3 regions of the Peribacillus sp. FSL K6-1552 genome follow, and region 1 is predicted to be linked to each of the others. Evidence: riboswitches for the same ligand, from Rfam matches in the RefSeq annotation. Region 1 holds a riboswitch; each other region holds the start of a gene.
What was found. A riboswitch is a leader RNA that binds a small molecule or an ion and turns the genes downstream of it on or off. The one in region 1 is predicted to bind glycine.

Region 1 (11,328 bases):
ACCTTTAAAGCTTCTTTTATTACAACCGACATAATTCCCTCTCCTTTATATGTTTCAAGATCCGTTCTTGCTGCAAAAATCTATATGTAGTCTTACATGTCCGTTTCGCTTAACAAGTTACCCTAAATTTATCATAGCGAAACTTAAAAATCAATATATAGTGTCGTAATAAATATTCCGACTACTATATATTGTGTTTGTGTTGATTAACTTTTAATTTTGTCAAACGATAAATCAATTAATATAGTTAGTAAAAGGGAGGAAAATGTCGATTTATAATAATTTTTCATCAGATTTCAATTAATTTGAACCTTGCTTTTTCCCTGTCCTTGTTAGTGCTTATCGTTGCAAGGAAAAGCTTATTTGTTTGCAAAAATCTGAAAAAACATTTTTATTATCTGTTCTAATTATCCTGCTTCTTCTATCTCAAAAAATTCCATTCATCGCTTTCATATTTGCTTTCTGCAATGGCTTTCACTTCCTGCAATTGCTGTTCAGTGAGGACGTATGGCTCTAATTCAATCGAAAGTCCATCGGCAAAACCTTTTTCAAAAGCATCTTTTGCTTCTGGGATGGTAATCTTTCTTCCGGCAATGTCATTTATGGCCACGGCTTTGTTTTTTAAGTTTTTTTGCATTCTCTCTTTAACCCTGTCATTTGAGAATTTAAATACGCTAAAGAGCTTTTCATCATCAAGTTCAAGTAAAATGGCCCCGTGTTGAAGGATGACGCCCTTTTGCCTTGTTTGTGCACTGCCAGCTACCTTACGGCCCTCAACGACCAATTCATACCAGCTTGGCGCATCAAAACAGACGGAAGACTTGGGTGCTTTTAAAGCCGCTTTCTCCTGATCGGTTCGAGGTACAGCAAAATAAGCATCCAATCCAAGATTCCTGAACCCCATTAATATCCCTTCAGAAATAACTCGATATGCTTCAGTAACAGTAGTAGGCATTCCCGGATAGGATTCTGGGACAATTACGCTATAAGTCAATTCATGTTCGTGCAGTACAGCACGTCCTCCTGTTGGTCTGCGAACAAAACCGAGGCCCTGCCTTTTAACTTCTTCTATATCAATTTCAGATTCTGCCTTTTGAAAATAACCAATCGACAATGTAGCTGGGTCCCAACCATAAAAGCGTATAATCGGTGGTATTTCCCCTTTACTCTGCCAGTTTAAAAGAGCTTCGTCCATCGCCATATTAAAAGCCGGTGAACAATATCCAGAATCTATAAATCCCCATTTTTCTTTTGTCATCCTTACCCCTCATTTCATGTAGACTGTTTAAAAGTAAGTCAGTAATTCCGTCATAAAAAAACTCACATTTAGTAGTTTAACAGACTTTAACACTCTAAAAAAGAAAGTACCATTAAGTCGATAAAGAATTTTACGAAAATATTTTTTGATTATTAGTTAAAGCAATTATATAATAAAGATTGTCTGTATTCGTTAGGTAGAAGGGAGTTTTTATGTTTGGAATTATTATATACACTGCTCATCATCATAGGAGTGGTTATTGCGTATTCACTTTTTAATTGGTACCGCCAGCGTAAAATCGTTAAAACGTTAACACAGGATGAATTTATTGCTAACTACAGAAAAGTACAACTAATCGATGTGCGGGAACCAAATGAATTTGATAATGGTCATATCTTAGGCGCAAGAAACATCCCTATGACTCAAATGAAAACACGCCTGGTCGAAATTAGGCCGGACAAGCCTGTATACTTGTACGCTCAAAGCGAAATCATCAGCGGAAGAGCTGCAGCCATGCTATACAAAAAAGGCTACAAAGAACTGTTTCACCTAAAAGGCGGTTTCAAAATGTGGACCGGTAAAATTAAAGCAAAGAAATAAGAACCCATCTCCGCATGGGCTCTTTTTAATTAAAGAGCTATCATACTAAAAATTGAAATGAAATGCAGTCTTATAGCTTATTATGTCTTATGGTATATTCATTTCCAGCCGGTCATTCTCTATACATATAAAAATAAAAATCCCCGCTCAGATGGCGGGGATTTTTATTTAGGCTATTAAGCTTGATAACGGAGGACTGGTTTTCTTGCAGCAAGCGTTTCATCCAGCCTTTTAATAACTGTTGTATGTGGCGCTTCCTGTACGATCTCCGGAGTTTCTTCCGCTTCCTTAGCTATCTGAATCATCGCATCAATGAACGCGTCAAGAGTTTCCTTTGACTCCGTTTCAGTCGGTTCTATCATCATTCCTTCTTCCACGTTCAACGGGAAGTAAATAGTAGGTGGATGATAGCCGAAGTCTAGTAATCTTTTGGCAATATCGAGTGTTCGGACGCCCAACTTCTTTTGCCGGCGGCCACTAAGCACAAACTCATGCTTACAATGGCGATTATATGGTAAATCAAAATATGGTTCCAACCTACGCATCATATAATTCGCATTGATGACCGCATTCTCCGTGACAGCCTTAAGACCATCAGGACCCATGGAACGAATGTACGTATAAGCCCTCACATTTATTCCGAAGTTTCCGTAATAAGGTTTAACTCTTCCGATGGATTGCGGGCGATCATAATCCAGCATAAATTGCTCATCTCGTTTGACCACGAGTGGTTTAGGCAAGTAGGGAATCAAATCCGATTTTACACCGACAGGACCAGAACCCGGGCCACCGCCACCATGTGGACCTGTAAATGTTTTATGGAGATTTAAATGGACCACATCAAAGCCCATATCACCTGGGCGGGCTTTAGATAGGACTGCATTAAGATTGGCCCCGTCATAATAAAGCTTCCCACCAGCATCGTGGACAAGTTTTGCCATTTCCAAAATATTCTCTTCAAACAATCCTAATGTATTGGGATTCGTCAGCATTAAAGCCGCTGTATCCGAACCTACAACGCGCTTTAAATCTTCAAGGTCAACTAAGCCATTTTCATCTGATTTTACCGTAATCGTTTCGAGCCCCGCAACAGTGGCGGAAGCTGGATTCGTACCGTGTGCCGAATCAGGAACTATCACTTTCGTCCGTGCTGTATCGCCGTTCGCTTCATGGAAGGCACGAATCATCATTAATCCTGTCCATTCACCATGTGCACCTGCTGCTGGCTGTAAGGTCACTTGATCCATCCCTGTGATTTCTGTTAAATGTTCTTGCAAGTCAAATAATAGTTCCAAGGCTCCCTGTACAGTCGCCGGATCTTGATATGGATGGATATGGGCGAAACCGTTAAAACGCGCCACATTTTCATTTATCTTCGGGTTATACTTCATCGTACAAGAACCGAGTGGATAAAAGCCCGAATCCACCCCGTGATTCCGTTTGGAAAGAGCTGTATAATGACGCATGATATCTAATTCCGATACTTCTGGAAGCTCAGCTTCTTCTTGACGGATGTATTCGGCAGGAAAAATCTCTTCAAGCGAAATTTCTTCAACATCCATTTCCGGTAGACTGTACCCGATTCGACCGGACGTACTGATTTCAAAAATGAGTGATTGATCTTGATTATTCATGTTGATCCCCCAATTCGTGCGCAAGTGCATCAATTTCTTCTTTTGTTCTAAGTTCTGTTACAGCCACAAGCATATGGTCTTTCAGCTGTGGATAAACAGTCCCTAAGTCGAAGCCGCCGATAATTTCTTTTTCAAAAAGACTTTGATTAATTTCTTGGTAAGATGCCGGCAGTTTAATGACAAATTCATTAAACGATGGTCCCTCAAATACCACTTCTATTCCTTTTTCCTTTATAGCTTTTTTCGCATAATAGGCTTTTTGAATATTATTCACAGCCATTTCTTTGACACCTTTTTTCCCAAGTGCGGTCATCGCAACAGAAGCTGCCAAAGCATTTAACGCCTGATTGGAACAAATATTGGATGTGGCCTTGTCACGACGAATGTGTTGCTCACGAGCTTGAAGCGTCAGCACAAATCCCCGTTTACCATCTTCATCCACTGTTTGCCCGACGAGACGACCTGGCACTTTTCGAACAAGTTTGTTCGTGACCGCAAAGTATCCGCAATGCGGTCCGCCAAAAGCTGCTGGAATACCGAATGGCTGAGCATCGCCTGTTACGATATCAGCACCAAGGGCACCTGGAGGGGTCAATGCACCTAGTGCAAGCGGGTTACTCGAAACGATAAACATGGATTTCACATCATGAATGATTTCTTCCATTTCTTTCAATGGTTCAATTCGTCCAAAGAAGTTTGGATATTGCACAATGATTCCCGCAATATCGTCTTTCGCCAATTCCTTTAAGGCAGCTAGATCTGTCACACCATCTTTAAATGGAATTTCAATGACTTCCACTCGCTGACCTTTCGCATACGTCTTAACGACTTCCCTTGATTCAGGATGTACTGCCGCTGAAATTAGAATTTTCTTACGTCGTGTATGACCGGATGCAAGCATCGCTGCTTCCGCTAATGCCGTCCCTCCGTCATACATGGAGGAGTTGGCGACATCCATTCCTGTCATTTCACAAATCATCGTTTGATATTCAAAAATGGCCTGAAGCTCCCCCTGTGAAATTTCTGGCTGATAAGGGGTGTAGGCTGTATAAAACTCCGAGCGGGAAAGAACATGATCGACGATGACCGGTGAATAATGGTCATACACGCCCGCACCAAGAAAGGAGGCATAGTTTTTAAGATCAGCATTCTTGGAAGCAAGTTTTGATAATTCTTTCATTAAGGCTGGCTCTGATTTAGCTGGTTTAATGTCATATTCGCCTTGAAAGCGGACACTTTCAGGAATATCGTTGAAAAGGTTCTCAACAGAAGGGACCCCTATTACCTCCAGCATTTGTTGTTTATCCTGCTCTGTCATGGGTAAGTAACGATGTTTCATCTTAATGACCATTCCTCTCTATTTACGTGGTTTTTTATAAAAAGGTGTTTGTATAATAACAGCTTTCAATCGTTTTGAACGAATTTCCACTTCGACTTCAGAATCCATCACCGAATAATCTTTATCGATAAGTACCAATCCTACATTTTTCTTCAATGTTGGTGATTGAGTGCCAGTCGTAACTTCACCAATGACTTTATCCCCACTGTATACCTTATAGCCATGACGAGGAATGCCGCGGTCAATCATTTCAATTCCGACAAGCTTACGTGGTGCCCCTTTTTCCTTTTGTTCAGTAAGAACGGCTTTCCCGAAAAAGTCGGCTTCCTTATCTACTTTAACCGCAAAACCAATCCCGGCTTCAATTGGGGTAATATCCGGTGAAAGCTCCTGTCCATAAAGCGGAAGTTTAGCTTCAAAGCGGAGTGTGTCACGTGCCCCTAAACCTATCGGCTGTATCCCTTCTTCTTTTCCTGCATCTAGAATAGCTCTCCATAGGGCCGGGCCATTTTCACTGTGGCTATATATTTCAAAACCATCTTCACCCGTATATCCTGTACGTGAAACCATCGTGGAAAGCCCATTTATCAGGACATTTTCCTTGAATTTAAAAAAGCCAATTTCACTCAAAAGTGTATCATTAGATAGTTTTTGTAATATTTTCTCTGCCAAAGGTCCCTGCAGTGCCAACTGTGTATAATCGCTTGATACATCCGAAAGTTGGACATCCTCTGAACAATTAGCTTGTAGCCAGTTAAAATCTTTTTCTGTATTGGCGGCATTGACCACGAGCAGATAGTCGTCTTCTGCCTTTTTATAAATGATAAGATCGTCAACAGTACCGCCGTTTTCATAACACATAGCCGTATAAATTGCTCCGCCCTGTTTTAGCTTTGATACATCATTGGTCATCATTTTTTGTAAAAAGGCAAGACTCCCTGGGCCCTTCACATCAACCTCACCCATATGGGAAACATCAAATAAGCCAGCTTTTGTACGAACTGCTTCATGTTCGTCCTTGATACCCGAAAATTGGACAGGAAGTTCCCAGCCGCCAAAATCGATCGTTTTTCCTCCGTATTCTCGATAAACCTCAAATAGTGGCGTTCTTTTTAAATTGGTCAAAAAATGACCCCCCTTAGATTTTTTAGTTTACTTTGCTCACTTTTCTAAAAGCTTCTTTCCATCCTGTCAGATCTTCTTATACTTCTCATCCTGATTCATAATGTGGAAAAAAGGGCACAAAAAAGGACAGAGAAAGCCCTAAAGAGCTTTTTCTCTGTCCTGAAACCTGAAAGTTTACCTATATAATAGGCTTTCCCCTTTGGTGGCCGTTCTGCAACGAGCGGCGCTCTCCAGAGTTGCGTCCAATAAGAGTTCTTTTGCCTGAGAGATTCACTGCTAAGTTTGCTCCTTCGGCGCTACATTCGTAGTCTCTCCCCTTATCTTCACCCGCATATAAATGTGTCTCCACCAATTAGGAAAGTAATTAATCCTACTGATAGTTAGTAAAACCTCTGTGCATTTACAAAATGCTTTCTCTACCAACTCTCCTTAAAACTTCAGAACTTAATGAATGATCTCTAGTCTGTTAATCTGGGATAAAGTAAGAGGCAGTTGCCCATACTATGAAAAACATGACTACATTCATAAAAATGTACGCTTCTTTTAAGCGTTTTGGGATATTGGAATTTTCTAAATATACTTACATCCTACCTTAAGAAACTTTTCTCTGCAATATCTTTTACAGAGAAATATTTTTCTTACTTCACATATAAAATGTTCGGGTTTCAACCTTAAATAAGAAAATTATGATTTTAGAAGGAGTAGTTTCAATGAAAATTAATATATCCTTCAGTTCTGATTGGAATGACGAGTTTCTACAAAAGATGGAAAATGACGGTCCATGGGGTAATTGGGAGCTTTATAAATTGGCTGTTCAAATGGAAGAAAACCTCATTATTCCTGATTTTGAAGGTTTACAGGCACCCAAGCATCTTCCACAGCTCACCCCGCTTCCCCACCAATTGGAAGCGGCAAAGCAGGTAGTTGAAAAGATGAATGGAAAAGCCATTTTAGCTGATGAAGTAGGTCTCGGGAAAACAATCGAAGCTGGCTTGATTCTTAAAGAATATATGATCCGAGGTCTTGTTAAAAAAGTATTAATTCTTGTCCCCGCTTCACTTGTAAGTCAATGGGCTTTTGAATTGAATACCAAGTTTCATATTCCGGCTGTTGTTCAAAGAAAAAGCTATGTGTGGGAATCATGCGATGTTGTTATATCATCCATTGATACAGCGAAACGCGCTCCCCATCGAGATATCATTTTTAATCAGCAATATGACTTTATCATTATTGATGAAGCTCATAAACTTAAAAATAATAAAACGAAGAACTATGAATTTGTCCAAAATCTGAAAAAGAAATTTTGTTTATTGCTGACAGCTACGCCAATTCAAAATAAAGTCGAAGAAATTTTCCATCTTGTTTCGTTATTGAAACCGGGACACTTGGGAAATGCAACACTCTTTTCTGAGAAATATAAAGGCAAAGGCCGAAATGTTATTGAGGATGAGCACCTAAAGGAACTCGTCAACACTGTAATGATTCGGAACCGACGGGCTGATACTGGAATTGAATGGACAAAAAGGCAGGTGGAAACAATCATCATTGAATTTTCTCCAACTGAACAAGCCTTGTACGACGCTGTTTCCAAATTTAAGCCTATTTCAGATGGATCGAAGGGAAGTTCTTTTTCAGCACTCACGCTCCAAAGAGAAGCATGCAGCAGCAGAGAAGCCGTTTTTTATACATTGAAAAACATGAAAGCCAAATATGAACAGCCTTCCCCTGACTTTTTAGCAAAGCTAGATGAGCTGTTTGAGAAGGTAAATGAAACAGAACAAAACTCCAAGGCTGAAAAAGCTTTAGAACTCATCAAGAAAATTGATGACAAAGTGATTATCTTTACCGAATACAGAGCCACTCAGCTATATTTACAATGGTATTTACAACAGAATGGAATTTCCTCAGTTCCCTTCCGCGGCGGCTTTAAGCGTGGAAAAAAAGACTGGATGAGAGAATTATTCCAAAAGCAGATTCAAGTTTTAATTGCTACCGAAGCCGGTGGGGAAGGAATAAACCTTCAATTTTGCCACCACTTGATTAATTTTGACCTGCCATGGAATCCAATGAGACTTGAACAAAGAATTGGACGGATTCACCGACTTGGCCAGGAAGAAGATGTCATGATATATAACTTTGCAACGAAAAATACAGTTGAAGAACATATTTTGAAATTATTATATGAAAAAATCCATTTGTTTGAAAAAGTAATTGGTGAATTGGATGATATTTTAACGAAGCTGGATATTACCAACATCGAAGAATATTTAATTGACGTGGTCGGCGAGTCCCGAACTGAGGGTGAAATGAAAATCAAGATGGATAATTTTTCATCGATGATTCAATTCGCTCAAACTATGAAGGAAGGTGAGATTCATGCAGCAACAGGAAATTCATGATTTTTTAATAACTTTCTTTGAAGCTAATGATTGTGAAGTACTAGAGAATGCCCCATCCCATATCACTGTTCAACTGACGATTGAAATGGATAAAGAGTTAATGAACCGTCCCTTTTATTGGCATTATCTTGAAAAAACGGGCGGGATTCCAAACCCAGCCCAGATTACTTTCATTACTGATCCTGAACAGGCTCCACCCAATATGAAAGGAGAACGAATTCACTTTGGTTCGCCCCGTCTCCATCAAATTATCGAATCAACAAAAAGGCTGGCTGGATATACTAGACTTTTCGAGGATACACTCCCCTCAAATGGTCGGCATAATCCATTGTTCCCCTGGCTTACACTAAATGTAAAAATATCTTATCAATGTGATCGAAAAAAAGATACCTTTATGTCTGTCGGATTGAATTTAATCTCCGGGGAGATCATGGAAGGATTTCACAATCGTGTTTTACCGGTTAAAGTCACCCCAAAGATACCGGATTACTCCTTCACCCTCTCACCATTAATCATGCCAAAGAGTGGGTTAGCAAGACTTGATACATATATCCGAACCAGCTTCGAGAACGATGACCATTCTTGGGCGGAAGAAGCCATGGAGCGCTGGCAGAATGACTTAAATTTATTGGAGCATTTTTATAAGGATATGGATGAAAAAAGCGAAAGTTATTTCACTGAAAAACAGGCATTACAGGCCCAATATGAGCCAAATATTCTAATATCAATCATCAATGGCGGTTTATTTTACTTATCAGATAGAGCGTTAGGATAAATGGATCTATTTTTTCAGAAATGATTTCTCTACTACAACCGCCTAGCTAGGTTTGCCTGACTAAACAAAAAAAACAGATGTCCAAAAGCTTAGGACATCTGTTTTCTTTTTTTGATTTTTTTTCTTACAAACATCGACAAAGCGAAAGGGACAATACCAAACCAGTGGGACACACCAGTATTTTTATCCTCTTTCCGATGACGACGTTTTTCTTTCCGTTCTTTCTTAGTCAAATTAAGATATTCGACAAGCTGCTGTGTAAGATATTTGATATAAGCGTTAGTAGACATACAATATCACCCTAAATAAAGTATGCCCCGCTTATGCTTCTTTTATTCTTTCTAGTTTACCCGAGATGGTTACTATTTGGGCCTGCTTGTTGTATCGATGGTAAGTTCTCCATTTCCATTTAGGGGAAGCCTGACATTGGACAAATCATTCCGTTCGTAATCCCATTCTCAGTCAGCCAAAAACGTTTTCCTCCTTCCTGAATCCTTTCTCCACTTGTTACTGACACAGTTTTCACACTGGAGTATTTTCAGTCTATCAACTCCATATCACTGAATCCGCGCCTTCATACGGGTTATACGGACTGTTTTTCTATCCATTCTACAACTCTACCTAACTCTTTGTCATATTGAATAATGATTCTACCAACTCGGTTATCTTTAGTCGAGGAAGCAAATTCAATAAAGGCATAACGGGCATCTTGTTTCGTTAATATATAATGGACATCACCATTGGGATATGAGATATCCCCCTGAAGGTTCTTCGGTATATCTTCACCCCATCCAGCTGTTACCTCATTAACGGCTAGATGCACTAAATGATCGGCCACAAGCGTTTCTTCCACTTCTTTATAAAATTTTTTATCGATGACAAATTGATCGATCATTAATATCGTGAACATGATAAAAACACTCGCTACAATCATGACCATCGGGAAAACGACCCCTTTTTGATTATTCATCAACTTTCGTCTCACTTTTAAAGAAAGGATGAAACCTGCGAATAACAGTATTCCCTGCTTTATCCGTTATATTTAACACAATGACGTTACCATCCTTCTCAACCTTAAATTTTGAAATGTTCTGCAGGATGACCTCATGACCTTTTCCATTCACTCGCCTGCGGAGCTTATCTTCATATTGTTCAATAAAAGATAACTGGTCACCTGAAAGTAAATATAATTTATTTTCTATTACATCCTGACTTTTAGCACCCCTGACCTCCTGTTGCATTTGCATCGTAAAGATCTCCCACTCTTTAGGATGCAATTTCTCTTTTGATTCCAACTGTGTGTGAATAATTGAAAAAAGTTGTAAGATGAAAATAGAGGTGGTCATTAATATCATTAAAGAAAAAAGCATTTCAATTATTGTAAAGCCATCATTTTTTCGCAGCATCACAAATGGATTCTGATTTACCCACTTCATTTTCATATCGTACACATCCTTCAATCATACCTGGGAAATCCTTCTGTTCCTTCCATGTTAGTTCATACAATCTTTTCTGATAATGGATTTCCTGGTCGACAGCATTTACCTCCCCATCCATGAAGGCGGTCAATCTTTCATATAACAAATAGTGGGCTTCTGTCCTTAAGACAACATTTTTCCGATTGGTCATTATCTCCTCAAGTATCGGCAGAATCGAAATGACCAAGACTATACAAATCGAAAAAGCGGCTATCATTTCTAAGTAGACGTACCCTCTACTGTTTCTCAATCCTAAACCTCCCTTTACCGATATTAAGGACTAACTTGTACTTCCCTTTTGTCGTATCAATCATCATCGTCCCTGCTTTTGAAGCATTTCCATACTGATTAAAATGAAACGTAAGTCCTAATGTTCCACTTAAGAACTGTATATCCTTTGGTATGCTTCTCTCAAGCACAACCCCCTCCTTATAGGATGTTACCGTGTAAATCCTATTCGTATTATCCATATGAAGGTAAATCAGACTTTCATGGCTGATGGCATACTGCTGCGCATAGAAAATGTCCTCTTTCAATTGAGAAATGAATATCTTATTTTCCATTCCTTTAATAAAGCTTGGATATAAATTTAGACCGATGCCACTTAGCAGTACAAAAATAACGAGGACGATGAGGGTTTCTGACAGGGTATAACCTCCACAGGAAGGCCGCACAATCAATTTGCTGCTATTCAATTACCGTAACCTTTCCCTTGTTATC
Region 2 (11,328 bases), 830 kb from region 1:
ATCCCTGTACCTGCAATAACGAATCCTATCAATCTTGAAATACTGTGAGGATGGGCGAAAGAATTACAAAGAATTTTGCAATCACAACACATATTTTCAGTTTTTACTAGGATTTTTATCTAGGCATGTATTTCTTTACCATACACAGCCAGGGCTGCTTCCCCAATAGCTTCCGCTAATGTAGGGTGCGGGTGTATTGTATGAGCGATATCCATGGCAGTTGCATTTAATACCTGTGCAAGACCAACCTCTGTGATCATATCGGTTACATGTGGCCCAACCATATGCGCTCCTAATAACTTATTAGATTCTTCTTCAACAACAAGTTTGACAAAACCATCTGATTCACCAAAAACAAGAGCCTTTCCAATCGCACGGAATGAGAATTTGCCTGTTTTTACTTGATATCCTTTCTGCATTGCTTCTTCTTCTGTTAGACCGACACTCGCTACCTCAGGACTGCTATATACGCATTTTGAAACAAGTGTTGGATCAAGCGGCACAGGTTTTTCTCCTGCCATATGTTCGATTGCGATAATTCCTTCATGTGAAGCAACATGAGCAAGCTGCAATCCGCCAATCACATCTCCAATTGCATAAATGTTTGGCTCATTCGTTTGATAATACTCATTTGTTTGAATAAAACGTTCGACTTCAACTTTCGTATTTTCAAGATGAATGCCTTCTATGTTAGGTAATCTTCCGACGGATACTAATAATTTTTCTGCTGTAAATGTCGTTTCTTTCCCCTTATATTCCGCCTTAATAGAGACACCATCCCCTTTTTCTAACGATTCTGGAAGAACCTTTGCCCCTGTTACAATTTTCACACCTTTTTTCTTCATTAGTCGCTGTACTTCCTTTGAAATATCTTTATCTTCCGTCGGTAAAATGCGCTCGGCATACTCTATCACAGTCACTTCTAATCCAAAGTCAATAAGCATCGATGCCCATTCCATTCCAATAACACCGCCGCCGACAATAATGATGGAATTTGGGAGCTCTTTCATTTGCAGTGCTTCATCCGATGTCATCACATATTCGCTATCCGCTTCTAAACCGGGAAGTGTTCTCGGACGAGATCCTGTTGCTATTAAAATATTTCTGGGGACTAATATCATTTCCCGTTCTTCATTATTCAATTTCACCAAAACATCTTTTGACTGTAAAATACTTCCTTTACCCTCGTACACATCTATTTTTCCTTTTTTCATTAAATGTTGTACACCTTTATATAAGCGTTCTGTAATTTCTTCTTTCCTGGCCTGTACTTTTGAGAAATCCAGTCCTACTTCCGGGGCAATAACACCGAATTTATCTGCATTCTTTGCATTTGAATATACTTCTGCACTTCTTAATAAGGCTTTACTTGGAATACAACCTGCATGAAGGCATGTTCCACCAAGTTTACCTCGTTCAACTACCGCTGTTTTTAATCCTAATTGAGACGCACGAATGGCCGCAACATATCCACCGGTGCCGCCTCCGATGATAACAATGTCATATTCTTGATTCATCTAATACTTCCCCCTTTTGTTTTAATAAACTTGGATATTTGAATATTGTAAGAAAAAAACCTTTCTAAACACGATCTTCTATATAATTGGTAAGCTGTAACGATTCTATTAATCTATTTCAATGGCACATGCACTGGATGCAAAGCTATCTCCGACAATAAAGCCACGATCTTCTAAATAATCAATTTGTGTCTCCTCATCTAAATAGCGTTTTGTAAAATGATCTAATCTAAGCTGAACTCCCTCATATTCAATAATTGTATCGTTTCTGCGGGGCTCGTCCAATACGAGGGAGAACTTCACCGACACCCCGCAGCCGCCGGCAATATCGGCATCAATGCGAGGAATTTGTGCATCCTTACGAGCCATTTCCTTCAGCTTAATTATGGCTGCCACTGTTATTTTGACTATCATCTGATTCTCCCCTTTCTTAATGGATTATTGAAAAATGATTACGCATTAGCCTTAGTTGCACGGACTTGTTCATCTGCATGATAGGAGGAGCGAACAAGCGGACCGGCTTCGCAATGACTAAATCCTTTTGACATGGCAATGTTTTTCAGTTCTTCAAACTCTTCTGGACTCCAATATTTTTGGACCTTCAAATGTCGTTTAGTAGGCTGTAAATATTGACCAATAGTCATAATGTCCACTTCATTAGCACGAAGATCATCCATCGTTTCCATAATTTCTTCTTTTGTTTCTCCTAGACCAATCATAATGCTTGATTTCGTCGGGATAGTGGAATTCATTTGCTTTGCCCGGCTTAAAAACTCTAGTGAACGTTCGTATGTTGCACGTGCACGAACTTTTGGAGATAAGCGTTTTACTGTTTCAATGTTGTGATTCAAAATGTCTGGCCTTGTATCCATCAATGTTTTTAAGTTGTCATATTCCCCATTCAGATCAGAGGGGAGAACTTCAATGCTGCAAAATGGATTTTGCCGCCTCACTGCCTTTACAGTTTCCGCAAATACCTCTGCTCCGCCGTCTTTTAAATCATCACGAGCAACAGCGGTAATAACGACATGCTTTAAGCCCATTTGCTCTACTGATTCTGCGACACGTTCAGGCTCTTCCCAATCAAGCTCTGAAGGTAGCCCAGTTTGAACTGCACAGAACCTGCAAGCACGCGTACATACACTTCCTAAAATCATGAAAGTTGCCGTTTTTCTGACCGCCCAGCATTCATGAATGTTAGGACATCTTGCTTCTTCACAAACAGTATGCAGCTTTTTTTCACGCATCATTTTCTTTAAGCCCGTATACTGTTCATTGGTATTTAATTTAATTTTTAGCCATTCTGGTTTACGAAGATCACTGATGGACATTTTTTACTCACTCCTCTGAGCAGATGTAATTTTAGCTTTAAAGAGGTTATTCAATAGTCCTATAAAAAGACCGATTGAGTTTCTCCGTTGCTCTGACTTTTTGGTTCTCAAGACTATTTCTCCTTGCACTTCTTGGCTCTTTTTGTCATCCTTTTTACACGCGCTTAATCAAACCACCATGAATAAAATAATGAGACTTTCCTTTTTCTCTTTATTTTCATCCCTGGTGGTTCATGTTCAAGCATTTATTTATGACTTTACCGTTTCTTCCTCTACTACTTCCTCTTTGGAATAACGCAAAATTGGTTGTCTAGCTGCTTGGACCTCGTCCAATCGCCCTATGACCGTAGTATGTGGTGCGTCTAAAACAACCCCTGGGTTTTCTTCCACTTCTTTGGCAATTTGAATCATTACATCCGCAAAAGCATCGAGTGTTTCCTTCGACTCTGTTTCTGTCGGTTCAATCATCAAACATTCCTCAACATTTAACGGGAAATAGATGGTCGGCGGATGGTAGCCGAAATCTAGCAGACGTTTTGCCATATCAAGCGTTCTTACACCCAGCTTTTTCTGCCTAGAACCGGATAGGACAAATTCATGCTTACAAATTTGTGAAAATGGCGCTTCAAAATATGGCGCTAATCTTTTGCGAAGGTAATTAGCATGAAGTACGGCACTTTCAGATACTTGGCGCAGCCCTTTAGGCCCCATCGTGCGAATATAAGTATACGCCCGCAAGAGAATTCCGAAGTTTCCATAATACCCTTTTACCCGTCCTATAGAGTGCGAATGATCTGAGTTCAGTACATATTTATCCCCGGATTTTTCTATTCGCGGAACTGGCAAGAAAGGAATAAGTTTCTCTTTCACACCGACAGGACCTGCCCCTGGACCGCCACCGCCATGAGGCGTCGTAAATGTTTTGTGAAGATTTAAGTGCACGATGTCAAAGCCCATTTGACCTGGTGTTGTTTTACCTAAAATGGCATTGGCATTCGCTCCATCATAGTATAATAAGCCGCCAGCTTCATGAACAACCTGAGCGATTTCCACAATTTCTTTTTCAAAAAGTCCAAGGGTATTTGGATTTGTCAACATTAGCGCAGCAGTATCAGGGCCTACATGTTTCTTTAATTCTTCTAGGTTAACTAATCCATTTTTATCGGATGGGATCGTGATCGTTTGAAAACCAGCAACACTTGCACTTGCAGGATTTGTACCGTGCGCGGAGTCTGGAACAAGTACTTTCGTTCTGGTTTCACCTTTTTGAGCATGATACGCCTTAGCCATCATTAAACCTGTCCATTCCCCTTGAGCCCCTGCAGATGGCTGTAAAGTTACAGCATCCATTCCTGTGATGACAGCTAGCTCTTCTTGTAATTCATATAAAACCTCTAGTGCACCCTGTACAGTTTCAACCGGCTGATATGGATGAATGCGGCTAAATCCTTCCAAACGTGCCACATCTTCATTTATTTTCGGATTGTATTTCATGGTACAAGAACCCAGCGGATAGAACCCATTATCGATCCCATGGTTTTTATTAGAAAGCGCTGTGTAATGGCGGACAAGCTGCAACTCTGATACTTCTGGGAGCTCCGCCGGTTCGTCACGAATTAAATGCTTTGGAAATTTGTCATTTATATCAACATAGTCAACGTCACTTTCCGGAAGACTTGAGCCCACACGTCCTGGTCGACTTATTTCAAAAATTAACTCATTATATTCAACCATTTACAATCGCCTCCAAAACATCAACAAATTGGTCAATTTCTTCTTTTGTTCGCTGCTCAGTCACAGCTAGCAGCATTTGATTTCCAAAGCCGTAATCACTTTCTAAATCAAATCCACCGATAATACCCGCCTTAAGAAGTTTTGCATTGACTTCCTTTACCGGTCGAGGAAGCCCGACAACAAACTCATTGAAGAATGGTGCTTCATTGATTATGGTAAAGCCCTTCTGTTCTAAAGTTTTCGCCATGTAATCAGCTTTCTCAATGTTTAGCTGTGCCATTTGACGAATCCCTTGCTTTCCAAGAGATGTCATACAAATAGATGAGGCAAGAGCATTTAATGCCTGGTTAGAACAAATATTGGATGAGGCTTTATCACGGCGAATATGCTGTTCACGCGCTTGCAGTGTTAACACAAACCCACGTTGTCCTTTTTCATCTGCTGTTTGCCCTACAATACGTCCTGGGATTTTGCGCATGAGTTTCTTACTTACCGCAAAATAGCCGCAGTGTGGACCGCCAAAGGACATCGGGATTCCTAATGGCTGCATATCACCGATCACAATATCTGCCCCAAGTTTCCCAGGAGCCTGCAAGAGTGCTAGTGCAAGAGGATTGGCGCTTACGATTAAAAGGGCACCTTTTTCTTCCGCAATTTTCTTAATTGCTTTTAAATCCTCAATGGAACCGAAGAAATTTGGATATTGAACAATTACGGCAGCAGTGTCCTTGTCGATTTGTTCTTGCAGCTTCCCTAAATCTGTAACCTCATCAGCAAGATTTACTTCCTCAGCTGTGTATCCCGGACCTCCAGCTACTGTATGTAAAATAGCACGGGATTCAGGATGTACCGCTTTGGATACAAGTACTTTTGAACGTCTTGTAGATGCAACGGCAAGTGATGCAGCTTCTGCAAGCGATGTAAAACCATCGTACATGGATGAATTAGCCACAGCCATTCCTGTCAATTCACAAACCATCGTTTGAAATTCAAAAATCGCTTGTAATTCACCTTGGCTGATCTCCGGTTGGTAGGGTGTATAAGCTGTGTAAAATTCGGAACGTGAAATCATATGATTTACTACACTTGGAATATAGTGATCATATGTACCCGCACCTAGGAAAGTTGGGTAATGATTTGCATTTTTGTTTTTTGTAGCAAGCTGATTCATTTTTTTCAAAAGAAGCGGTTCAGGGACCGCCTCCGGGATGTTTAGCTCACCCTGCAGGCTAATTTCAGCTGGAATATCTTCAAATAACTCATCTATAGAAGAAATATTTAAATATGTGAGCATTTCCTTTTGATCTTGTTTCGTATCAGGGAGGTATCTAAAAGTTGCTGTCATATTATTCCTCTCCTTCATTAGTTAATGCTCGATACTCATCTTCGTTTAGAAGTGAATTTAACTCTTCTGGATTGGACATTTCTACTTCGACTAACCACCCTGCATCAAATGGATGCTCGTTAATTGTCTCTGGAGCGCCTTCTAACTCTTCGTTTACAGTAACTACCGTACCTGAAACAGGTGAATAAAGTTCGGAAACTGCTTTAACTGACTCGATCGTCCCCATCGATTCATTGACAGTTACTTCATCATCAATCGCTGGATTTTCAACAAAGACGATATCACCCAACGCCTTTTGTGCATAATCAGAGATTCCAATACGTACACGATTTCCTTCTAATTGTTGCACCCACTCATGTTCTTTGCTATATCGTAAACTTAATGTTACTTTTGTCATTGTTTTTTCTCCCTCTCCGTTTTTAATTTTGTCATAATTCAGAAAATAAAGACCAATTTTACTCATAACAGGTTGCGATTTCGGTCTACGTGCAAAGTAACGGAAATCGACTTAAAAACTACACGATATCTCTATTAAAATATTTCCACTTATCTTTTGTAGAATGGTGCATTAACAATAACAGCTTCAATCAGTTTATTACGAATTTCCACTTTTATCGGCGTCCCCACTTCAGCTTGGTCGGCTGATACCAAGGCAAGACCTAAGCTTTTCTTCAAAGATGGTGATTGTGTTCCGGATGTAACAATACCTATTTCCTCTCCACCTTGAGAAATTACCTTGTAACCATGACGCGGAATCCCTCTGCCTGTTACTTCAATCCCTACTAATTTTCGTTTTAATCCAGCTTCTTTTTGTTCTGTAAGAGCAGATTTTCCGATAAAGTCACTTTCTTTGTTCGTCTTTACGACAAAGCCGATTCCTGCTTCAAGCGGGCTGATATCGTTACTGAGTTCTTGGCCATAGAGTGCAAGACGTGCTTCAAGTCGAAGAGTGTCCCGTGCACCAAGTCCACATGGTTGTAATCCATTCGTGGTTCCTGCTTCTAAGAGCTTTTCCCAGAGTACTACCGCTTTGTCTGCTGCTAAATAAAGTTCATATCCATTTTCTCCTGTGTAACCTGTACGGGATACAAGTATGTCGGTAATCCCGGAGATGTTGACATGTTGGGCGAATTTAAAAGAGCCAATTTCTGATAAATCCATTTCGGTTAACTTTTGCAAAATGCTTTCTGCCTTTGGACCTTGGATTGCAAGCTGAGCGATGTCTTCCGAAATATTTTGGAGCACCATCTCTCCTTTTACATGCTGTTTCATCCATTCGTAATCTTTCTCAATGTTTGCGGCATTAATAACGAGTAAATATTTTTCATTCCCTAATTTATAAACTAATAAATCATCGACCGTTCCGCCGTCTGGATAGCACATTGCGGTATACTGTGCTTGATTGATGCTAAGCTTTGTTACATCATTTGTAACAAGGTAGTTAATATAACTCTCGGCATCTTTCCCTTCCACAAGTACTTCTCCCATATGAGAAACATCAAAAAGTCCTGCTTCTGTTCGAACAGCTTCATGCTCTTCTAAAATGTTGGAAAACTGAACTGGCAGAGCCCAGCCACCAAAATCAATAACTTTTGCTCCGTATTTTTTATATACTTCAAAAAGCGGTGTTTGCTTTAATGCTGTTTCAGTACCCATGATCTACCCCCGATTATGATTCATGATTTCCTACAAAAAAGACGTTCTTTCACCCGTTTACCGGTTTCTGTCATTGCCAAGCCACCAAGAGCCGTTTCTCGAAGGGTCCTTGGCATATCATTTCCAACCTTATACATGGCTTCAATTACCTCATCACAAGGTATGCGGCTTTCAATCCCAGCTAGAGACATGTCGGCCGCTGAAAATGCAATTGAGGTTCCAATCACATTCCGCTTGATGCAAGGAACTTCCACAAGTCCTGCGACTGGATCACAAACCAATCCTAAAAGTGACTTCATCGCAATGGCTGTCGCATTCACGGCTTGCAGTGGTGTTCCGCCTTTTAACTCAACGATTGTCCCCGCTGCCATGGCCGTTGCGGAGCCCACCTCTGCTTGACAGCCTCCAGCAGCCCCCGAAATGAAAGAACGGTTCGCAATGACAAGCCCGAGCATACTTGCTGTGAATAACCCCATAACTAAATCTTTATAAGGCGTGCCATCATTTTTATGAAGCGAAAACAGTACCCCAGGCAGAATCCCTGCTGCACCCGCAGTCGGGGTAGCTACAATGACCCCCATTCGGGCGTTACTTTCAGAAGTTGCCAATGAAAAGCTCATTGCGTTGCTTATATAGCTGCCTGACAAAGATTTACCTTGTTGAACGTAATCATTCATTTTCACAGCATCTCCGCCAGAAATTCCACTCGGTGCGGTTGTGGCATCCTTTATACCGTTATCAACGGCTTCCTTCATTTTAATCAATCGTTCTTCCATCATACTGATAATACTTTGTTGGTCTCTTCCTGACTTTTCTGCTTCCATCATTAGCATGATTTCGCCAATGCTTTTTTCTTCTCTTTGACAAGCTTCATTTAGTTCTTTCATGGTCTGGATTTCCATCATATAGCCTTGTCCATTACTTTCTTTCTTGGATGATAAGAACTAGCAAGGGCTGAAAAGTCATCACCTGCACTGAGACGAATCGCTACCATATCGTCGTCTATCATGAAAATCTTGGATAAACCACCACCAAGTGATGCTCCGCCTACCTTTACTACACAATCGCCGCGTTTTGCTGTCACGATTGTTGTGTTAGGATGGTCAAAATACTCGCAGCAGCTTTCAAATTCAATTTCGTACTGCATTCCATTCTCTTTTGCCCATTCCAACGAGTTTTTAATGCGTGAATCATCGGTATCCATCCCAAGTAATCCGCCAAGCAGTGCTTTATCTGTTCCATGTCCTTGATAGGTTTCAGCAAATGAATCATAGAATACAATTTTGACTTCTTTTGGATAATCTCCTAACAATTCATGGATGAATTTACCGATTGACACGACTCCGGCTGTGTGGGAACTTGACGGTCCTACCATGATTGGACCTATTATGTCAAAACAACTTTGAAATTCCATTGAGTCCCCCCCTTTTTTTCTTACACAATAATTGGTTGTTGAAATAACGGATAAATATCACAAATTCCTTTGGTTGTTTCTTTTGCTTTCTCAAGAACGTCTTTATCCCCTTTACTCTTTAGAACAGCTGAAATCACTTCACCGATTTTCACCATTTCATCCTGCTTCATGCCTCGAGTTGTTAATGCTGCTGTTCCCATTCGGATACCACTCGTAACAAATGGCTTTTCTGGATCATATGGAATCGTATTTTTATTAGCGGTAATGCCTGCTTCTTCTAATAGTTTCTCTGCTTCTTTTCCTGTTAAATTCCACGGACGTAAATCTAAAAGGACAATATGATTATCTGTTCCGCCAGAAACAAGAGCTGCACCTTCATTTTTTAATGTTTCACTAAGTGTTGCAGCATTTTCAATGACTTGTTTCGCATAGTCCTTAAAGCTTGGTTGTAATGCTTCGTTGAAAGCGACCGCTTTTGCTGCAATAATGTGCATGAGAGGGCCGCCCTGAATTCCTGGGAATACAGATTTATTAATCGATTTGATAATCTCTTCATCGTTTGTTAAAACGATACCCCCGCGAGGCCCTCTCAATGTTTTATGAGTAGTACTTGTCACAACATCTGCATATGGGATTGGGGATGGGTGAAGACCGGCTGCTACCAGCCCTGCTATATGAGCCATATCCACCATAAGTTTTGCTCCAACTTGATCAGCAATTTCTCTAAATCGTGCAAAATTAATGGTTCTTGGGTAGGCACTTGTCCCTGCAATAATCAATTTTGGTTTTTCTTTCTTTGCGATAGCTTCCAACTCATCATAATCAATTAATTGGGTATCTTCTCTAACTCCATAAGACACAACTTCAAACCATTTTCCTGAAACACTGACTGGACTTCCATGAGTTAAGTGGCCGCCATGTGAAAGGTTCATTCCCATTACTTTATCACCAGGCTGAAGCAGTGCGAAAAATACTGCGAAATTTGCTTGTGCACCCGAGTGAGGCTGAACATTTGCATATTTGGCACCAAACAGCTTTGTTAAGCGCTCAATAGCTGCTTGTTCTGCCACATCGACAAATTCACATCCGCCATAATAACGTTTTCCTGGATATCCTTCTGCATATTTATTCGTCATTACACTTCCCATTGCTTCTAATACATCTTGGCTGACGAAGTTTTCTGATGCAATCAACTCTAAGGTTTGATGCTGACGAATTTGCTCGTTTCTGATAGCTTGAAAAATGATTGAATCATTTTGCTGTAAACTCATTTGTACTCCCCCTTGAAAATTTTTGAATTAAAGGTTTGTTGCATAGCTAGTGACTACGAAACACTACCCTTTTTTGCGCACAAAAAAGAACAGAGAAGGGTAGCTTAGTTTAGCTTTCTCTACCCTTCTCTGTCCTTTTACCTGAGAGTTTAACCCTTTTATATTAAAAGGGCCTTTCCCCTTTGGTGGCGTACTACTTTATACGCGCTCTCCAGAGGTGCGTCCAGTTGTGGTTCCATCTACCTGAGAGATTTGTTCCAAGGGTCTTTTTGGAACTTGCTCCTTCGGTGGCGTGTCGCATTGCACTCTCCCACAACCGTCATTCGCTCATATTGAATTTTATTATATTTAGAATAATTGGTGGAAATAAGAATGTCAAGATTTTCTTGTAAGCGTTAACATTATTTTTTTTGAAAATTCTTACTTTATGAATGTCACATATGGTCATCCAGATTACTCACGGCTGCTTGTATCATCGTTTTTTGCAAGTTGACTATTTTGATAAAGTTAATAGTAGGTCACTGACTTTTGTCCGTTGCCTCTTAATTTTCCGCTACCTTCCCCTGATTCGCCTGATCCGCATGATTTACCTTCGTTTTCCGCATCTTATAAATCGCAATCAGCGAAATAAACCAAACAGGAGTTACGAACAAGGCAACACGAGTATCTTCCGCAAGTGCAAGCACAACAAGTACGAACGCTAGGAAAGCAAGGATCAAGTAATTAGAAATTGGATAAAATGGTAATTTAAATTTGTTCATTTTCGCTAGATCTGGCCTTGTTTTGCGGTATTTCAAATGACTGATGACAGTAATTCCCCAAATAAAGATGAAACATACTGTAGAAATACTTGTAATTAACGTAAATACTCCTTCTGGCATTAAATAGTTCAAAACAACGGAAGTTAGAATGACGACAGTTGAAAAGGCCAGTGCATTGGAAGGTACTTTACGGGCATTAAGTTTTGCAAATGGCACAGGTGCATTTTTATCTTTGGCAAGTGAGTATACCATCCGGCTTGTACTGAAGATTGCGCTGTTGCATGCCGAAGCAGCCGATG
Region 3 (8,453 bases), 820 kb from region 1:
TTAGCTTAACTGATGCTAAACCAGCTAATATCGAAAAAGGGGAAGTGGAAGTTGCCTTAGTATGGGATTTCAATGCTCTTGGTTACGCTGACCAAATTAACCGCGATCAATTTGAAGTCGCCATTCCAAGTGAAGGTTCAGTCGTAAGCGGCTACGCAACTATTATTAACAAAAATGCAAAGCATCCGCATGCGGCGATGGCAACTAGAGAATATATCTTAAGCGATGAAGGACAAATTAACTTAGCTAAAGGATTTGCCCGTCCAATTCGCGATGTAGAACTACCGAAAGAAGTAGCTGAAAAAATGGTTCCAGAAGAACAGTATGAAAATGCAAAACCAATTGAAGATTACAAAGCTTGGGAAGAAACGGCAAAGAAATTACCACAGCTTTGGCAAGAAGAGGTGTTAGTCCATGTCAAATAAAGTAATAGCAATTATTGTTGATGGTATGAGATATGATAAAGCATGTGAGGCTCTTGGATTTATTCAACATCTAGTTGAAACAAATCAGGCAGCACTTTACAAAGTAAAGTCGGAACTCCCAAGTCTTTCCCGTCCATTATATGAAGTGTTACTAACGGGTACACCGGCATCAGAGAACGGAATTACGTCCAATCAAGCCGTTCGCCTATCTACTGAGAAAAGTCTCTTTCATCTTACGAAAGAAAACGGCTTAAGAAACGGAACGGTATCTTATTACTGGGTAAGCGAACTTTATAATCGCGCGCCATTCCATTTTATTGAAGATCGTGAGCAAGAGGATGAATCTAAGCCGATTCAATATGGAAAATTTTATTGGGATGATGACTATCCAGACAGCCATGTGTTAATGGATGCAGAAGCTTTGCGCAGAAAGTATGACCCACACTTTTTATATATTCATCCGCTCGGTGTAGATGTAAAAGGAGAAATTTTCGGTTCGGAATCGAAAGAATATCGTGAACAAATCTTAAAAATGGGAAGCTTGTTGGCACAACTTTTGCCAATTTGGATCAAAGAAGGTTACCACATTTTAATTACATCTGATCATGGCATGAGTGAATATGGCAACCATGGCGGCATAACTGATGGTGAGCGTGATGTACCGCTCTTTATCATGAGTCCAAAAGTTGAGCCTGGCGTTTACAGTGAAGTGGTTCCGCAATTAGCTTTTGCACCGCTCGTTTGTGAACTTTTAAATATTGAGCCGTCCAATAAAATGATTTCATATCAATTTCCAGGTCTGAAAGGAAAAAATACCCTTTAAAAAAGATACACTATTCAACATTATAATGAAGAATGAAGGTTGACGGGAATTGGTTTAACGTACGTACGGTTAAACCAATTCCCAAATTGTTAGAGAACAAAGAGGAGCGAGAAGTCTTGCGAAAAATAAAAAAACAAAAAATTTACTTATTAGCTCTTTTACTGCCATTTATTTTGTTTGTGATTGGATTTGAAATAGGACCATTAGTGGCAATGATTAAAAATAGTTTTTATGCAGACAATGGAATTCAAGTTACGATTGATCAATATATCACCATATTTAAAAGTAAATTTTACTTACAAGCCATTCAAAATAGCCTTGTCATTTCTTTATTTTCTGCTGTAACTTCTGTGATTATAGCAGTCATTGCAGCCTATTCGATTACAAAGTTCTCACAAAAAATACAAAATCGCTTACTGATGATTGCTAATATGACGTCGAACTTTGAGGGTATTCCCCTTTCATTTTCATTTATTATTTTACTTGGAAACAATGGGTTGTTTACGTTACTTTTTTCAAAGATTGGTGGGGATGTGTTTGCGGATTTTAATTTATATTCATGGACAGGCCTCATTCTTGTTTATATATATTTTCAAATTCCGCTTGCTATTATGCTCATCTACCCGTCTTATCAAGGAATTAAGAAACAATGGAAAGAAGCTTCTTCATTATTAGGAGGATCAACATTATCATTTTGGCTTCACATTGGGATTCCAGTTCTTTTACCTAGTATTGTAGGTACTTTCAGTATTTTGTTTGCTAATTCGATGGGAGCTTACGCTACTGCCTATGCATTAGTAGGCAGCAACTATAACTTATTGTCATTGCAAATTGCCTCTCTAGTTGCTAGTGACGTTGCATTAAAGCCGCAGCTAGGTAGTGCGATGGGAGTTCTTCTAGCAGCGACAATGATAGGGGCGATGTGGTTCAATGAACGAATGATGCGCCGCATTAGGAGGGATTTACGATGAAATCTTCATTGACTTTTCATAAAGTGATTGTTGGGTTACTAGTTATATATTTATTAATTCCGCTTGTAGGAACATTTTTATTCTCGATTGCCGGTAAATGGGATCATACCATTTTACCTGAGAGTTATACAATGGATTGGTATATTGAATTATTTCAAGATGAACGGTTTTATGATGCTTTTCGACGAACGCTGTTTTTAATTGTCATGTCTGTAGGTCTTAGTGTTGTTATTATGCTTCCGACTATCTTTATCATCACGGTATATTTCAGTAAATGGGAAGGATTACTTCAAGCAGCAGCTATGCTTCCTTATGGAATTCCTCCCATTGTTGGAGCTGTAGGATTAATCAAGGTATATTCAGATGGACCGATTCAAATTGCCGGAACACCTTGGATTTTAATCGGTGCCTATTTCATAACGATTCTGCCATTTATGTATCAAGGTATTCGTAGCAGTCTTCGTACGATTAATGCTGTGCAGCTTGTTGATGCAGCTGAATTACTCGGTGCTACAAAATTCCAGTCGTTTCGCACAGTGGTGTTTCCAAATATTATATCTGGTATTTTAGTATCTACCTTATTATCAGTCGCTCTTTTATTTAGTGAGTTTGCTTTTGCCAATTTGCTTGTCGGGGGCCGATTTGAAACCATTCAAATTTATCTTGCCGACAAACTAAACAGCAGTGGTCACTTAACAAGTGCAATTGTTATTACTTATTATTCAATGATTTTACTTTTAACGGGGATTGTATTAAAACTTACGTTTAGAAACGAAAAAAATCCTGTCGGGTCAAATAAGAAGCGAATTCTTTCATTTTTAAAAAAACAATACTGTAATAAAAATACTGCTATAGAAGGTGAAAAGTAATGAGCTATGTAACCATCGATCAAGTGACTAAGGGGTATGAAAATCAAGTCGTTCTAAATGACATTTCTTTAACATTAAAAAAAGGAGAATTTGCTACACTTCTTGGGCAAAGCGGATGCGGGAAAAGTACATTATTACGTTCCATTGCAGGGCTTGAAGGTGTTGATGTAGGAAGAATCTTAATTGATGGAAAAGATATTACTCATTTATCACCGCGTCAGCGTGAAGTCGGTATGGTTTTTCAGTCTTATGCGCTTTTCCCAAATATGAGCGTTTTTGACAATATCGCGTACGGCCTTAAAATGAAGAAGGTAAAAAATATTAAATCAAAAGTGAAAAATATGATTGATATGGTTGATTTAATAGGAAAAGAAGAGTCGTATCCTCATCAATTATCTGGTGGACAACAGCAGAGGGTTGCTCTTGCCCGTGCGCTTGTCATGGAGCCGAAAGTACTGCTTTTGGATGAGCCGTTAAGCGCATTGGATGCTAAAATTAGAAAAAGTTTGCAAAAAGAATTAAAGAGAATACAGAAAGAGTTAGATATTACAACTATTTTTGTTACTCATGATCAGGAAGAAGCAATGACGATGTCTGATCGAATTTTTGTCATGAATAAAGGAAAAGTTGTACAATCCGGTTCTCCATCAGAAATTTATACTTCTCCAGTCAATACATTTGTTGCAAAATTTATCGGAAATTATAATGTTTGTAATATGGAAGTTTTCCATAAACTTGTTCGCAGCACAGAATTAAAAGGGAATGAAGTCGCCATTCGTCCTGAAGTTTTACAATTAGTTTCTGCTGGTGAGGATAGCTTGGATTTACAAGAGAACTGGGGAATTAAAGGGTTTATTAAAGATGTTTCTATGACAGGGAATGTTTTAAGATATGAAGTAGAAACAGATGAGTCCGCTTTCCTTGTAGACTATCTTCACCACCGAGGGAAAATGTTTGAGCAAGGAGCACGCGTTCATATTCTTGTACCGAAGAAAGAATGCATTATTTTATAAATTATTAATGATCACGGGGGAAGGAATATGTCTGTTTTGCCTGAAGAAAGAAAGAATGAAATTTTAAAAGAACTTAACAAAATGGGAAAAGTAAAAGTTATGGAATTAGTTGATCAATTTAATGTTTCAGAGGAAACGATTCGACGCGATTTGATGATATTAGAGGAAAAAGGACTTTTAAAGAGGGTTTACGGTGGAGCGATTAAAAAAGTCTTTGAATTTGAGGAGCCTCCATTTACACAGCGTACAACAGTGAATCAAGAAGCGAAAATCAAGGTTGGGAAAAAAGCAGTAGAACTCATTTCTAACGGAGATGTGATTGCCATTGATGTAGGGACAACCATGCTTGAATTTGCGCAGTGTATCGAAAATAAAATAGACATTACGATTTTAACCAATTCTCTTCCTGTGTCGTCTGTGTTAACCGAATTGCTCAATGAAAATAAGTTTACAGGACAAATTCTATTACTAGGAGGACAAATTGATCCAAAGCATCAATCTATAAGCGGCGGTCTCACTGAACAAATGTTAAATCAATTTAATATTGATAAAGCCTTCATTTCAGCTGGTGGTGTTTCCATTCAAAATGGGGTTAGTAATTATCATTTACATGAAACATTAGTTTCACGCAAGATGGTCGAGGTATCAAAGCAAGTTATATTGCTAACGGATTACTCTAAAATTGGTGTCGACACATTTAGTAAAGTTTGTCCTCTAGAAAAAGTCGATGTGATTGTCTGCGAGCAACCATTTCCAGAGGAATGGAGAAATCATTCAAAATTAGAGGAGATCAATTGGATTCAAGCATAGTCAATCCATAAAAGGACATATCGAGTTGGATGAGGGAGTTCTCTCTCTTTTTTGATTGGATTTTTATTGATAGCAGGTATAAAAGCTAGAAAGAGAATTTAATAGATAGAATGAGAAAAGGGGCTATATAGCATGAGTTTCATTGCGATAGATTTAGACGGAACATTATTAAACGACCAGAATGAAATTAGTGAAGAAAATAAAAAGGCGATTCAATATGCCCAAGATAGAGGCTTTGAAGTAGTTATTTCAACAGGACGGGCTTATTTTGACGTTCAAACAATTTGTGAAAAAGCCGGGATTTCCCCATTTGTAATCGGAACAAATGGTGCAACCACTCATTCCAAAAGCGGAAAGTGTATTTCTTCTATTACGATAACTAAAGATCGTGTCGAATCTATTCTCCAATGGTTAGATGAACGGAATTATTATTACGAAGTGTTTACTGATAAAGCCATTTATACGCTTAAAAAGGGAAGAGAACATTTCCATAATGAGATTAAAAGTTTGAAAAGCGCCGATTTGAATACAGATATGAAAGAATTAGTTGAAGTAGCGGAAAGGCAATTTGACCAGTTTGGATATGTTTTAGTCGAAAACTATCATGATATCTTAAAACAGGAGGAAGAATTCTATAACATATTAGCATGTTCTTTTGATAAAAAGAAATTAGAGGAAGCATGGAGCCAATTCAAAAAGTTTGATGAGTTGATGGTTGTTTCATCTGCTGATCACAACATTGAAATTACTAGTAAAAGAGCTTCAAAAGGAATGGCCCTTGAAAAATTGGCTTTTTTGGTGAATGGCTCCTTAGAACAGGCTATGGCAATCGGGGACAGCAACAATGATTTATCCATGTTCCAGAAAGTTGGATACAGCGTAGCGATGGGAAATGCGAAAGATGTCATAAAAGCTGTTTGTACAACGACAACCCTTAAAAATGATGAGAATGGGGTAGCTTATGCGATTTATCGATATTTGGAGAACTTCGTGGTTCAAAAATAAGTGTCAATGCCGAAGGAGAGAGCGATAAAATGGCATGGATATATATCATAATGGCAGGACTTTTGGAAATCGTCTGGGTGATCGGTCTTAAATATTCTCACGGATTCACCAAAATTATACCTAGTATAGTAACGGTAGTTATTATAATCTTTAGTTTCTTTTTACTTTCAAAAGCTTTACATTCAATTCCCTTAGGAACTGGTTACGCTATTTTTACTGGATTGGGAACGGTGGGAACAGTAGTAATTGGGATGCTTTTTTTGGGAGAGACCATTAATCCACTAAAAGTATTTTTTATGGCTTTAATGATATTGGGGATAATTGGAATAAAAATCAATCCAGCAGAACCTAAATATTAAAGGAAATGATATGATTTATACAAGGTTAGGGGATGATTCAATGGCTTGGTTTTTTCTTCTAATTGCCGGATTTGCCGAGATTGGTAGTGTTATAAGCCTGAAACGTGCAGACGGGTTTAAAAAATTGCTTCCCTCTGTAGCGTGTCTTTTTTTTGGGAGTTTAAGCTTTTATTTTCTTTCTTTGTCATTAACTTCTATTCCAGTGGGGACTGCCTATGCAATATGGACCAGTATCGGCTCTGTTGGAACTGTTTTAGCAGGAATGATCTTCTTTAATGAACCTAAAAGTTTAAGATTGACCCTATTTATTATGTGTATTATTGCAGGGGCTGTAGGTATTAAAATGACTTCTGGACATTAAGGTCAGGGTTTAAAATGGCAATAAGTAGATAAAGAAAAAAGGTACGATACCTATGGAGGAGAAGAATGATGAAAACTATTCAAGATTGGATAAAAGGTGACTAAAACTATTAAGCACATTAAAGATAACTTCGGTATTGAATTGTAGGTTTTTCTATATGATTTCCAATAATAATGATTACGTAAACAGAGGATGCTTTTATCTAGATAGCATCCTCTGTAATGTATATTTGAAAGGTATAAGTAGTTTGTAAAAGTACACTATTATGAACGGTGTTTATCGACTGTAAAAAGCAATCTACTCCTATTCAATTCACAATTTACTTGGGGTACTAGGGGCATATAATTTATGAACTGTCAGAAAGCTCTATCTCTATATTTAAAATTCTGAAAATAAAGTTTTTTCAGATATTTGTTGAAATTTCCATTAGAACCATTTATTATACAACTGTTAATGCAATTTTATATCAGCGGATGATAATTGTGGGAGAGACTAAACGCATTGTTTAGCACCGAAGGGGCAATTCCCAAAAAAATTGGGTATCAATCTCTCAGGTAAAAGGACCACAATAGGACGCGTCTCTGGAGAGAGCCATGAGCCACCAAAGGAGTTAAACTCTCAGGTAAAAGGACAGAGGAAAGATAGGAGAACACCTATCTTTCCTCTGCCCTTTTTATGCTGGGAAAGATAGCACAAACGAAAAAAGGAGGATTGTGCTATGAAATTTATTAAAGAATGAGTCTTTCTTTTCAATTTTCCTGACTACAACTTTTACCTTAGAGAGAATCTGCAATAGGTTGAATGAAATACCTTTATCTTTTCAAAAGCTTGGTAGATTATTTCGAGGTTTGCACCAGAACCAGAATATTTATCAGCAACATATTGAGTATTATTATATTAAAATTGTAAGCGTTTTCTTTGTTGGATTGAATAATAATATGTCAAAATTTTATCGGAATATTATTATTCAATTATCTGGAAATTAGGGAGTGGGAAATCATATGCAGGAACAAAAATTGTCGAGAGGCCTAAAAAACAGGCACGTACAACTAATCGCTATTGGCGGGGCAATTGGAACGGGATTATTTCTCGGAGCAGGAAAATCTATTCACTTAGCAGGACCATCGATTTTATTTGCTTACATGATTACAGGCGTAATTTGCTTTTTAATCATGCGCGCACTTGGAGAACTACTCTTAACCAATTTGGAATATAATTCTTTTGTTGACTTTGTAAAAGACTATTTAGGTAATATGGCAGCATTTATCACCGGTTGGACCTACTGGTTTTGCTGGATTTCAATCGCAATGGCCGACTTAACAGCAGTTGGTCTTTATACCCAGTATTGGTTTCCCTCCGTACCACAGTGGATGCCAGGTTTAATTGCGCTTGTCATTTTGCTATTTATGAATCTAGCAACCGTAAAACTTTTTGGCGAAATGGAATTCTGGTTCGCATTAATTAAAGTTATCGCTATTCTAGCACTAATAGTTATCGGTATTTTCATGATTATTAAAGGCTTTTCCACAGATTCAGGCGCAGCCAGTTTCACGAATCTATGGAGCCACGAAGGTATGTTCCCAAATGGAATAAATGGATTTATCCTCTCATTCCAGATGGTAGTGTTTGCGTTTGTTGGTATTGAACTTGTAGGACTTACAGCAGGTGAAACAGAAGATCCAGAGAAAGTTATCCCAAAAGCAATCAATAATATTCCTATTCGGATTATAATTTTCTACATTGGCGCACTTATTGTCATTATGAGTGTTTATCCGTGGAACGCAATCATCCCATCGGAAAGCCCATTCGTCCAAGTA

Region 2: it holds a riboswitch for glycine, as region 1 does, so the genes downstream of both, glyA (serine hydroxymethyltransferase) here and gcvT (glycine cleavage system aminomethyltransferase GcvT) in region 1, are expected to answer to the same signal.
Region 3: it holds a riboswitch for glycine, as region 1 does, so the genes downstream of both, NST21_RS15075 (amino acid permease) here and gcvT (glycine cleavage system aminomethyltransferase GcvT) in region 1, are expected to answer to the same signal.

The regions. Positions count from the first base shown of each region.
Region 1 covers NZ_JBBOST010000001.1:3,957,582-3,968,909, forward strand. The annotation lists gene NST21_RS18975 (vitamin B12-dependent ribonucleotide reductase) at 1-32, opposite strand, end outside; gene NST21_RS18980 (lipoate--protein ligase family protein) at 422-1,258, opposite strand; gene NST21_RS18985 (rhodanese-like domain-containing protein) at 1,475-1,858, shown strand; gene gcvPB (aminomethyl-transferring glycine dehydrogenase subunit GcvPB) at 2,035-3,492, opposite strand; gene gcvPA (aminomethyl-transferring glycine dehydrogenase subunit GcvPA) at 3,485-4,831, opposite strand; gene gcvT (glycine cleavage system aminomethyltransferase GcvT) at 4,850-5,956, opposite strand; glycine riboswitch at 6,109-6,192, opposite strand; glycine riboswitch at 6,196-6,283, opposite strand; gene NST21_RS19005 (DEAD/DEAH box helicase) at 6,667-8,355, shown strand; gene NST21_RS19010 (YqhG family protein) at 8,333-9,130, shown strand; gene NST21_RS19015 (YqzE family protein) at 9,220-9,420, opposite strand; gene comGG (competence type IV pilus minor pilin ComGG) at 9,714-10,100, opposite strand; gene comGF (competence type IV pilus minor pilin ComGF) at 10,093-10,572, opposite strand; gene NST21_RS19030 (hypothetical protein) at 10,520-10,858, opposite strand; gene comGD (competence type IV pilus minor pilin ComGD) at 10,845-11,303, opposite strand; gene comGC (competence type IV pilus major pilin ComGC) at 11,296-11,328, opposite strand, start outside.
Region 2 covers NZ_JBBOST010000001.1:3,123,560-3,134,887, forward strand. The annotation lists gene lpdA (dihydrolipoyl dehydrogenase) at 120-1,517, opposite strand; gene NST21_RS15030 (iron-sulfur cluster biosynthesis family protein) at 1,626-1,931, opposite strand; gene lipA (lipoyl synthase) at 1,970-2,848, opposite strand; gene gcvPB (aminomethyl-transferring glycine dehydrogenase subunit GcvPB) at 3,098-4,582, opposite strand; gene gcvPA (aminomethyl-transferring glycine dehydrogenase subunit GcvPA) at 4,575-5,927, opposite strand; gene gcvH (glycine cleavage system protein GcvH) at 5,929-6,324, opposite strand; gene gcvT (glycine cleavage system aminomethyltransferase GcvT) at 6,474-7,583, opposite strand; gene sdaAA (L-serine ammonia-lyase, iron-sulfur-dependent, subunit alpha) at 7,604-8,485, opposite strand; gene NST21_RS15065 (serine dehydratase beta chain) at 8,485-8,997, opposite strand; gene glyA (serine hydroxymethyltransferase) at 9,018-10,268, opposite strand; glycine riboswitch at 10,388-10,493, opposite strand; gene NST21_RS15075 (amino acid permease) at 10,811-11,328, opposite strand, start outside.
Region 3 covers NZ_JBBOST010000001.1:3,134,943-3,143,395, reverse strand. The annotation lists gene NST21_RS15120 (ABC transporter substrate-binding protein) at 1-425, shown strand, start outside; gene NST21_RS15115 (alkaline phosphatase family protein) at 415-1,248, shown strand; gene NST21_RS15110 (ABC transporter permease) at 1,365-2,219, shown strand; gene NST21_RS15105 (ABC transporter permease) at 2,216-3,088, shown strand; gene NST21_RS15100 (ABC transporter ATP-binding protein) at 3,088-4,101, shown strand; gene NST21_RS15095 (DeoR/GlpR family DNA-binding transcription regulator) at 4,129-4,911, shown strand; gene NST21_RS15090 (Cof-type HAD-IIB family hydrolase) at 5,044-5,916, shown strand; gene NST21_RS15085 (DMT family transporter) at 5,946-6,275, shown strand; gene NST21_RS15080 (DMT family transporter) at 6,316-6,636, shown strand; glycine riboswitch at 7,110-7,212, shown strand; glycine riboswitch at 7,216-7,272, shown strand; gene NST21_RS15075 (amino acid permease) at 7,638-8,453, shown strand, end outside.